4 regions of the Paenisporosarcina sp. P4_E4_2 genome follow, and region 1 is predicted to be linked to each of the others. Evidence: riboswitches for the same ligand, from Rfam matches in the RefSeq annotation. Region 1 holds a riboswitch; each other region holds the start of a gene.
What was found. A riboswitch is a leader RNA that binds a small molecule or an ion and turns the genes downstream of it on or off. The one in region 1 is predicted to bind S-adenosylmethionine.

Region 1 (2,199 bases):
CTGAGCTATACGCACCAATCAGTGGTAAAGTAGTTGAAGTGAACAGCGGATTGGAAGACAGTCCTGAATTCGTGAATGAATCTCCATACGAGAATGCATGGATGATCGTTGTAGAACCTACAGATTTGTCTGAAGTGGACTCATTAATGACGGCTGAGCAATACGAAGAAATGACACAAGAGTAATATCGTTAGTTGAACGCCGACATTTGTTCGGCGTTTTTTGCATATGTCGATTATAACAGCGAGTTTAAAACGGGATATTGAAAAGAGTGGCAATGGTTGTGATCGGGAAGAGTTGCAACCTGATGGACTCCGTTTCAAGAAAACTTTTTAAACAATCTTTTATGTCAGTACAGCCAGGAGTGATCCCATGCCAATAGATAAAGTCATAATTGTAGAAGGTCGATCAGATAAACAGCGGATTCTGCGACTTATTGCAGAGCCAGTTGAAATTATCTGCACGAACGGAACAGTCAGCCCCACGCGATTGGAAGAAATATTAGCCCCCTACGATCAGTTGGAGATTTATGTATTTGTCGATGCTGATAAGTCCGGAGAGAAATTACGTGCGCTCATTAAACGTGAATTTCCCGAAGCACTTCATTTATATACTGATCCAGCCTACCGAGAAGTTGCGACTACACCAATGAAAGTTCTAGCGACTGTGTTGCTCGGAGCGAATATCGATGTTAAAGCGGAATTTATTGCCTAAAGGATGAATACAATGAAAGAATGGACGCGAGCGGAGTGGGAAAATCATTCTCAAAACGCAAAGAGGGCAGCTTATTATTTATATACGCCCATGTGTGGAACTTGCCAAGTTGCCTCAAAAATGATGGACGTTGTGGAAGAACTTTTGCCAGATTTGCAAATAGGGAAAGCAAACTTGAACTATGTAGAAAGTTTAGCGGTCGATTATCAAATCCAAAGCGTCCCTTGTTTACTCATTGCGGAAAATGGTCAAATAGTTGAAAAAGTTTATGCTTTTCAATCAGTTCCCTATCTATATAATCGTTTGCAAAAAAAAAATTGACGTTCGCATTTGAACGTGTTACATTATCATTCGTAACTAAAAACTTAATATCGTAAACTCTTATAAAGAGAGGCTGAGGGAAGTGCCCTATGAAGCCCGGCAACCGTCACAATTTGTGAAATGGTGCCAAATCACTCAAAGCGAATTCGCTTTGAAAGATGAGAGAACGGTCTAACGTATATAATTGTGCATTAGTCCCTTCTGCTTGTCTGCGGAAGGGATTTTTATTTTTTTAGGATATTTCAATAAAATGATGTTGATATTAAATGAAATGAAAGAGTTTATTTGCGCGCGTTATGCTTGAGTGCAGGTAAGTGGTTTTAAACTTCTTGACTCATGCGAAACATGCAGCCAGTGCAAATGCATGATAAAGAAAACAAATAAAATGGTGTATAAATTCAGAGGTGAAGTGAATATGATTCAATTAAAAAACTTATCAAAACGGTTTGAAACCGGTAATGGACAACTCATAGCGGTAGATGACGTGAATGTGACGATTGATCAAGGCGAGATTTTTGGCATAATCGGTTACAGTGGAGCAGGAAAAAGTACTTTGATCCGATTATTAAATGGCTTGGAAAAACCTACTTCAGGTAGTGTCACTGTAAATGGACACGAAATCTCGTCCAGTTCAGGACAGGATCTTCGTAGTGCAAGACAAAAAGTAAGCATGATTTTTCAACATTTCAACTTACTATGGTCGCGGACAGTCGAGGAAAATATCTCATTCCCACTAGAAATTGCAGGGATTAGCAAAACGCAACGTTCAGAACGAGTTAAAGAATTAATCGAACTAGTTGGATTGACAGGCAGGGAGAAAGCATACCCTTCCCAATTATCCGGCGGTCAAAAGCAACGGGTAGGAATTGCACGTGCCCTTGCCAATAATCCTGAAGTGCTGCTATGTGATGAAGCGACATCAGCACTTGACCCTGAAACAACAGATGCCATATTGGAACTATTGGTAGATATCAACAAACGGTTGGGTTTGACAATTGTCCTGATTACACATGAAATGCATGTCATCCGTAAAATTTGTCATCGGGTTGCAGTCATGGAAGCTGGAAAAGTGGTTGAAATGGGAAGTGTACTTCAAATATTCCAAACTCCTGAACAACCCATTACGAAACGTTTTGTTGCCCAGGTAAATGGTCCGGAGTCAGC
Region 2 (2,199 bases), on a different contig from region 1:
CTTTATCAAACCAGGAACATGGAGTGCATCTGCAATTTGTAGTGTTTCTGATTTTTCCAAGGCCACACTGCCATATGGTGAAGGAAATAACGAGAAATCCGCCCCGGCAAGTCGCAATAATTTACCCAGTGCGAGGTGGTWTGAGAGACCATACTTTTGGGATGGAGTGAATGCTCCCGAAACGGCTGGGTGTGCCATAATCRGAATCGCAATTTCTGGATCTTCAGCTAAACTTTGCAGTGTATCCAATCCGTATGCATAAACATTAAACAGCAACATATCTGCCCCTAGCTCTGTCGCGTGTCTTGCTTTGTCTTTTAAGTCGAATGTACGTCCTGTCAAATTCACTGCGTAACGTGTGCGGTGACCTGTCTCCGAGAAAACATGCTCGAGTACTTCACGTCCTTTTACAATCCGTTGTTCAAAAGGCGTCGACTCGTTTTCGAATAAAATTTCATCATCTTTCACAAAATCCACACCACCGCGTGCTTGGTGTTCGAGTTGTGTTAGTAAAAAGCCCAAATCTTTCCCGAGTATGCCTTTAAAGATACTCATGACAAATGGTCGTTCTTGCACGCCTGTCAATTGTCGGATTCCTTCTGTGCCGAATTTCGGCCCTGGAAAGTGGCCCGTTAATTCCGGACTGAACTCCAAATCAATTAATTTGATTTCCCCGTCCAGTGATAACTTGCCAAAAGTCGTCGTTAAAATGGCTGGCAAATCAGGACTGAAATTCGCCATGGGGTATGCAATGCGAATAATTCCTTTCGTTCGGCTTTCTAATTGACTATTTTCTTTTTGGACAGATACAACGCGTCCCTTATGTTTCTTCAGTTGCTGTTGTTCCAGTTGCGGTAAGTCGGTCCATGATCCGACCGTCAAGCCAAGTGCGATGCCTTCTGCTTTTTTTTCTAAATTTTCTTCTATGCTATGGACTAAATAAGTCGCGATTACTTCACTCAATGTCTCCACCTCTTTAGGGAAAATAAAAAACCTCTTCACAAAAAAGAAGAGGTTAGTAGTTGAACTAACATCCTCTTATCTGTCAGCTACTGCTGCAAGAATTAGCACCGTGCCTACTCGCGTAAGTCGGTTGCCGGGTTTCATAGGGCTAGTCCCTCCACCTGCTCTTGATAAGAAAAATGTAGATATGATATTTTTTAAAATCTAAATTGGATTATGACAGGGTGCAAAATACTTGTCAACATAATTTTCTAACAAATTAAAATATACTGCTTTTTATGTGTGTGATAAAGTTATGCTATGTTTGCCGGGAAATAGATATGACCGTCCTAAGAAATAAATTTCAAACCGACAGCCGCTCCTAACACCATGGCAATAAACAGCATGCGCAACCATGTTTTAGGCTCCCCGTATAAAATCATGCCTAAAATCGCTCCACCTGAAGCACCAATACCTGTCCACACTGCGTATGCCGTACCCATCGGAAGGGTTTCCATGGCGAGTGCAAGGAACAGGAAGCTTGCCAAAAAGCTTGCGAACAATCCGCTAATGGACTTCCAATTGCGACTTTTATGCACTTGACTGATCATCGCCACACCTGTCATTTCAAACAATCCAGCAATGATTAAGAATATCCACGCCATTAGGATTCCACCTCTTCCTGTTCTTTTGTCACCAGCTTAAGCCCGACAACCCCAATTAACAGAAGTGCAATCAAGGCAATTTTTGCGATACTAAATGATTCCCCGAAAAAGAGGATATCCGCAATCACTGTACCAGCTGTACCAAGTCCGACAAACACTGCATACACGGTTCCAACAGGAAGTGTTTTCCCTGCCATAATCATTAAATAGAAACTCACTGAAATCGCAATTGCCGTGCCCAACCATGTCCAAATATCATCCGCATGCTTGAGACCAATTACCCAAAACACTTCAAAAAATGCTGCTATGAAGACTTTCATCCATTCTTTATTCATGAAAACATACTCCTTTTCCAAATCAAAATAAGCCCGAGAGATAAACGTATCATACGTCATCTCCCAGGCTTTTATCCTTCCGTGTATCTTTGCATGTGTGCAAAGCGTTTTCTCTTGGACCAGACCAAACCGGTTGTTTGCGGAACCCTAGAAAACTTGGCCGCCATTGTGAAAATGGCGCTTTATGAATTTATTAATTCCATGGCTAGAATAAACTATATTTTACAGAGAGTCAAACGATGCGCTCGCTTTAAAGA
Region 3 (2,199 bases), on a different contig from region 1:
TTCTTTCCGAGCTGGCCCGTACATATCATGTCCATATCGTAGGAGGGTCGGTTTCTACGAAAAAAGGAGACAGCTTCTACAACACAATGTACATCTATTCGAATGAGGGTAACCTAGTGTCCGAATATGATAAAGCGCATTTGTTCCGTCTCATGGATGAACATCTATACTTAAAAGCAGGAAATCAATCAAATGTATTTTCATTAGGTTCTATTCAAGCAGGAGGGGTCATATGTTATGACCTAAGGTTTCCTGAATGGTTAAGGTCACATGCATTAGCCGGAGCGAAAGTGCTCTTCTTACCAGCACAATGGCCTGAAACTCGTATTGATCATTGGAGAATCTTGCTTCAAGCCCGTGCAATCGAAAATCAATGTTTTGTCATCGCCGTCAATCGAACTGGGAACGATCCGAACAATCAGTTCAATGGCCAATCCATGATCATTGCACCTTGGGGGAAAGTGTTATGGACTGGAGCTGATGATGAAGAGTACGCAATCATTGATGTTGATTTTTCAGAAGTTGAAGAGGTACGTACTCGCATACCGGTATACGAGGATCGCAGACCTTCGCTATATGAACCTTTGTTTGAAAAATGAAAATAATTTTCAAAAAGTGTTTGACACGTGTATAAAAACATCGTAAGATTTACTTCAGCAACAAAACAACCAAACAACTACATATGGAAATTTATCAAGAGAGACCGAGGGATAGGCCCTATGACGTCCGGCAARCCCCAGCACGAGCTGGGAAGGTGCCAATTCCTACAGAATGATTTCATTCTGAAAGATAACCAAAAATCCATTTTTCGGTGCCTCTTTCATGATGAAAGGGGCATTTTTTATTTGGCAAAAAGGAGCTTGTGATGATAAAAATTAATGATTTATCTAAAGAGTACATAACGAAAAAAGGAACGGTTATAGGTGTTGATCGCGTAAATCTCACCATCAATGAAGGGGAAGTGTTCGGTATTGTCGGATACTCAGGTGCAGGCAAAAGCTCATTATTGCGGTGCATCAATCTACTTGAACGGCCAACAAGCGGACAAATTGAAGTGAATGGACTGGACCTCACAAAATTAAAAGGAGAAAAATTACGTAAAGCCCGCTTGAAAATCGGCATGATCTTTCAACACTTTTACTTAATCAGTCAAAAAACAGTTGCTCAGAATATTGCCTTCGCATTAAAGGCAGCTAATACACCAAGTGAAAAAATGGAGACCCGCGTTTTGGAGTTACTAGAAATGGTTGGTTTGACAGATAAGAAAGATGTTTATCCGGCCCAATTAAGCGGTGGACAGAAGCAGCGTGTCGGAATTGCTCGTGCACTGGCAAACAATCCTTCCGTCCTGCTGTGTGACGAAGCAACTTCAGCGCTTGACCCGAATACGACCTTATCTATTCTGCGCTTGCTCAAAAAAATCAATCGCGAATTGAACATCACCATTGTGTTGATCACACACGAAATGAATGTGGTAAAAGAAATATGTGATCGCATGGCCATCATGCAAGATGGACGGGTGGTTGAAGAGGGAACGGTCTACGATATTTTCTCCAATCCAAAAGCAGAATTGACGAAAGAGTTCATCAGTAGCGTCGTCTCATTCGAAGTACCCCAATCCATTTTGGATCAAGTCACTGGGCGTATTGTGAAAGTGCTATTTAAAGGCAATGTGGCGGGAGAAGGTGTCATCTCGGATATGATTCAGAATTTTGATGTACGAGGAAATTTCTTGCATGGCGCGATTGAATACATTCAGGAAATACCACTCGGTTTGTTTTTGATGGAAATTCAGGGACAACCAGAAAATATAACAAGAGCCATCACGTATATGGAAGGACGTGGGGCGCAAGTGGAGGTGGTACGTAATGGGAATTGATATACCGCATGTAATTGAAATGTGGCCAGACATCCTGAATGCATTCGGGCAATCGATGTATATGATTGGGGTTTCATTAACAGTCGCAATCATTATTGGCTTACCATTGGGGATTGTGCTTTTTGTTACAGACCGAGGTTTATTTTTAGAAAATCGATTTGTTAAAGGAACACTCGGTTTTATTGTCAATATGGTGCGTTCCATTCCATTTATCATTTTGTTGGTAGCTCTTATTCCTTTAACCAAATTACTGGTAGACTCAACGATTGGTCCAGCAGCTGCAAGTGTATCATTGTCAGTTGCCGCAATTCCTTTCTTCG
Region 4 (2,199 bases), on a different contig from region 1:
GCCATATGTTTCGCCCGTCAATTACTCCAGCAGCAAGAACCTTATCTTTTGGGAAACCATACTTTCTCAAAGCAGCAAGATTTTGACCAATATCATATACAAAATCAAGTCCAATTCCTTGAACAGGAAGTGAGATAACATCTTCGTAATGTTCAATGCTTTCAAAATATGTTTGTAATATCAGCTTTATGTTTGGCGCTGCATCATGCAATGTTTGATAGATATCCTTAAATAACGCAACATCTTCTTTGGAAATCGTTGTAGATAAAATCGGTTCATCGATTTGTACCCACTCTACTCCTTCTTTTTGTAATTCACGTAAAATGTCAGCGTAAAGCGGTACAAATTTTTCAACAACTGCTTTAAACTCACTTTCTTTATAACCCTTTGACAGTTTTACAAATGTGATAGGTCCTAAGATTACAGGCTTTCCTTCGATATTAAGTTTCTGTTTAGCCTCTTTATAAAATTGAAGTGGACGGTTTTCAACAAGAGTAGGTACTGCTTCATTAAGCTCTGGAACAATATAGTGATAGTTTGTGTTAAACCATTTTGTCATTTCAGATGCAACCGCACCTTTATTGCCTCGTGCTATATCAAAATACGTTTCAAGTGATACTTTACCGCCGTCGTATTCAAAACGATTCGGTACTAATCCGAACATAACGGCTGTATCAAGCACATGATCATACAAGCTAAAGTCTCCAACTGGTATCAAGTCAATTCCTAAATCTTTTTGTTTCTGCAGATTGTTTAGACGAATCTCCTCAATTTGTTTTAAGAATGATTCTTTTTCTAGTTTCCCTGCCCATAACTGCTCCAGTGAATTTTTCCATTCGCGTTTTACACCAATTCTTGGATAACCTAAATTCGAACTTTTTACTCTACTCATAATATTTTTTACACTCCTTCTATTTTTATATTTTCATGCCCGTTTCTATTTGAAACTGTGGCTAATGAACCCATATTTCTAAAAACAAAAAAGCCTCTTCTTGGAAACAAGAAGAGGCTCATCATTAAATATAAGTGACAAGATCTCAACTCATCTTCCAAGCATAATCGCTTGAAGGAATTGGCACAGTGCTCATAATGAGTCTGTTGCCGAGGTTTCAAAGGGCCTTTCCCTCCACCTCTCTTGATAAGTAGAAATTAACTATTTAGTTTTATTAATGGTTTAAATGGTATCAGTTTTGCTCGTTTTGAAATCAACGAATTTAACTTAGTTGTTATATTAATACATAAATTCAAGAAAGTAAATAATTTTCTAAAATTTGTTTTTCTCATTTTTATAATTTAAAAAACAAAAAAGTCTCTTCTTGGGAACAAGAAGAGACTCATCATTAGTAGACAAGATCTCAACTTATCTTCCAAGCATAATCGCTTGAAGGAATTGGCACAGTGCTCAATAATGAGTCTGTTGCCGAGGTTTCAAAGGGCCTTTCCCTCCACCTCTCTTGATAAGTTGAAATTAACTATTTAGTTTTATTAATGGTTTAAATGGTATCAGTTTTGCTCGTTTTAAAATCAACGAATTTAACTTATTTATTATAATAATACAAACATTCAATAAAGTAAACAATTTCCTGAAATGCGTTTTTTACCGTTTTTATCTTTTCACAAAGTACACTACGGACGTAAAGAACAGATTAAAAAGCAGCCCCAAAAGTATTTGATCGTCGAGGAATCGACGGAACTATAATGAGCATGATTGCTGCTTATGCAGCGTTTGATTGATGTACATCAAAAGCTTTTCTTCTCGTTAGTTCTATAAGTTCACAAAAAATGTGTTAATCCTTCTTTCTTTAACCTTAACACCTAAACAAAAAACGCCTAAAACCTATATATATCAAGGATTTTGGGCGTTACAAGAATGGTTGGTTATTTGCGTTAAAACGGTACATGCGGAGTATACCTGTAAATACTGATAGCTCACGTCTTTTCTCAGACGTTAGCTTTTTTCTTTTTTCTTTTTCAACTCAAGCACCCGTTAGTTGAAGAGGAAATGTGCTACTATGCAGGTCTATTGCAAAAGTAGTTCCATAATGGTCTTCAATCGCCTTGCTTAATTGTGGCTGTAATAGATCAATTACGGCATCTTCTAACACATTCTCTCGTGTAGGTTGTGTTATTGGACGATTTGCGTACGTTATTAGTGATGTAGTCAAAACAATACCAACGATTAAAATTATAAATATTTTT

Region 2: it holds a riboswitch for S-adenosylmethionine, as region 1 does, so the genes downstream of both, AC1DSB_RS11075 (2,3-diketo-5-methylthiopentyl-1-phosphate enolase) here and AC1DSB_RS06030 (methionine ABC transporter ATP-binding protein) in region 1, are expected to answer to the same signal.
Region 3: it holds a riboswitch for S-adenosylmethionine, as region 1 does, so the genes downstream of both, AC1DSB_RS02980 (methionine ABC transporter ATP-binding protein) here and AC1DSB_RS06030 (methionine ABC transporter ATP-binding protein) in region 1, are expected to answer to the same signal.
Region 4: it holds a riboswitch for S-adenosylmethionine, as region 1 does, so the genes downstream of both, metE (5-methyltetrahydropteroyltriglutamate--homocysteine S-methyltransferase) here and AC1DSB_RS06030 (methionine ABC transporter ATP-binding protein) in region 1, are expected to answer to the same signal.

The regions. Positions count from the first base shown of each region.
Region 1 is NZ_JBFUJC010000049.1:8,837-11,035, reverse strand. Features, by position in the region: gene gcvH (glycine cleavage system protein GcvH) at 1-185, shown strand, start outside; gene AC1DSB_RS06040 (toprim domain-containing protein) at 373-714, shown strand; gene AC1DSB_RS06035 (thioredoxin family protein) at 727-1,035, shown strand; SAM riboswitch class I at 1,093-1,200, shown strand; gene AC1DSB_RS06030 (methionine ABC transporter ATP-binding protein) at 1,451-2,199, shown strand, end outside.
Region 2 is NZ_JBFUJC010000142.1:5,399-7,597, reverse strand. Features, by position in the region: partial or broken gene AC1DSB_RS11075 (2,3-diketo-5-methylthiopentyl-1-phosphate enolase) at 1-963, opposite strand, end outside; SAM riboswitch class I at 1,036-1,140, opposite strand; gene AC1DSB_RS11070 (DMT family transporter) at 1,293-1,607, opposite strand; gene AC1DSB_RS11065 (DMT family transporter) at 1,607-1,942, opposite strand; guanidine-I (ykkC/yxkD leader) riboswitch at 2,001-2,104, opposite strand.
Region 3 is NZ_JBFUJC010000014.1:2,172-4,370, forward strand. Features, by position in the region: gene AC1DSB_RS02975 (carbon-nitrogen family hydrolase) at 1-599, shown strand, start outside; SAM riboswitch class I at 688-796, shown strand; gene AC1DSB_RS02980 (methionine ABC transporter ATP-binding protein) at 866-1,879, shown strand; gene AC1DSB_RS02985 (methionine ABC transporter permease) at 1,869-2,199, shown strand, end outside.
Region 4 is NZ_JBFUJC010000052.1:7,086-9,284, forward strand. Features, by position in the region: gene metE (5-methyltetrahydropteroyltriglutamate--homocysteine S-methyltransferase) at 1-892, opposite strand, end outside; SAM riboswitch class I at 1,040-1,145, opposite strand; SAM riboswitch class I at 1,358-1,464, opposite strand; gene AC1DSB_RS06250 (hypothetical protein) at 1,977-2,165, opposite strand.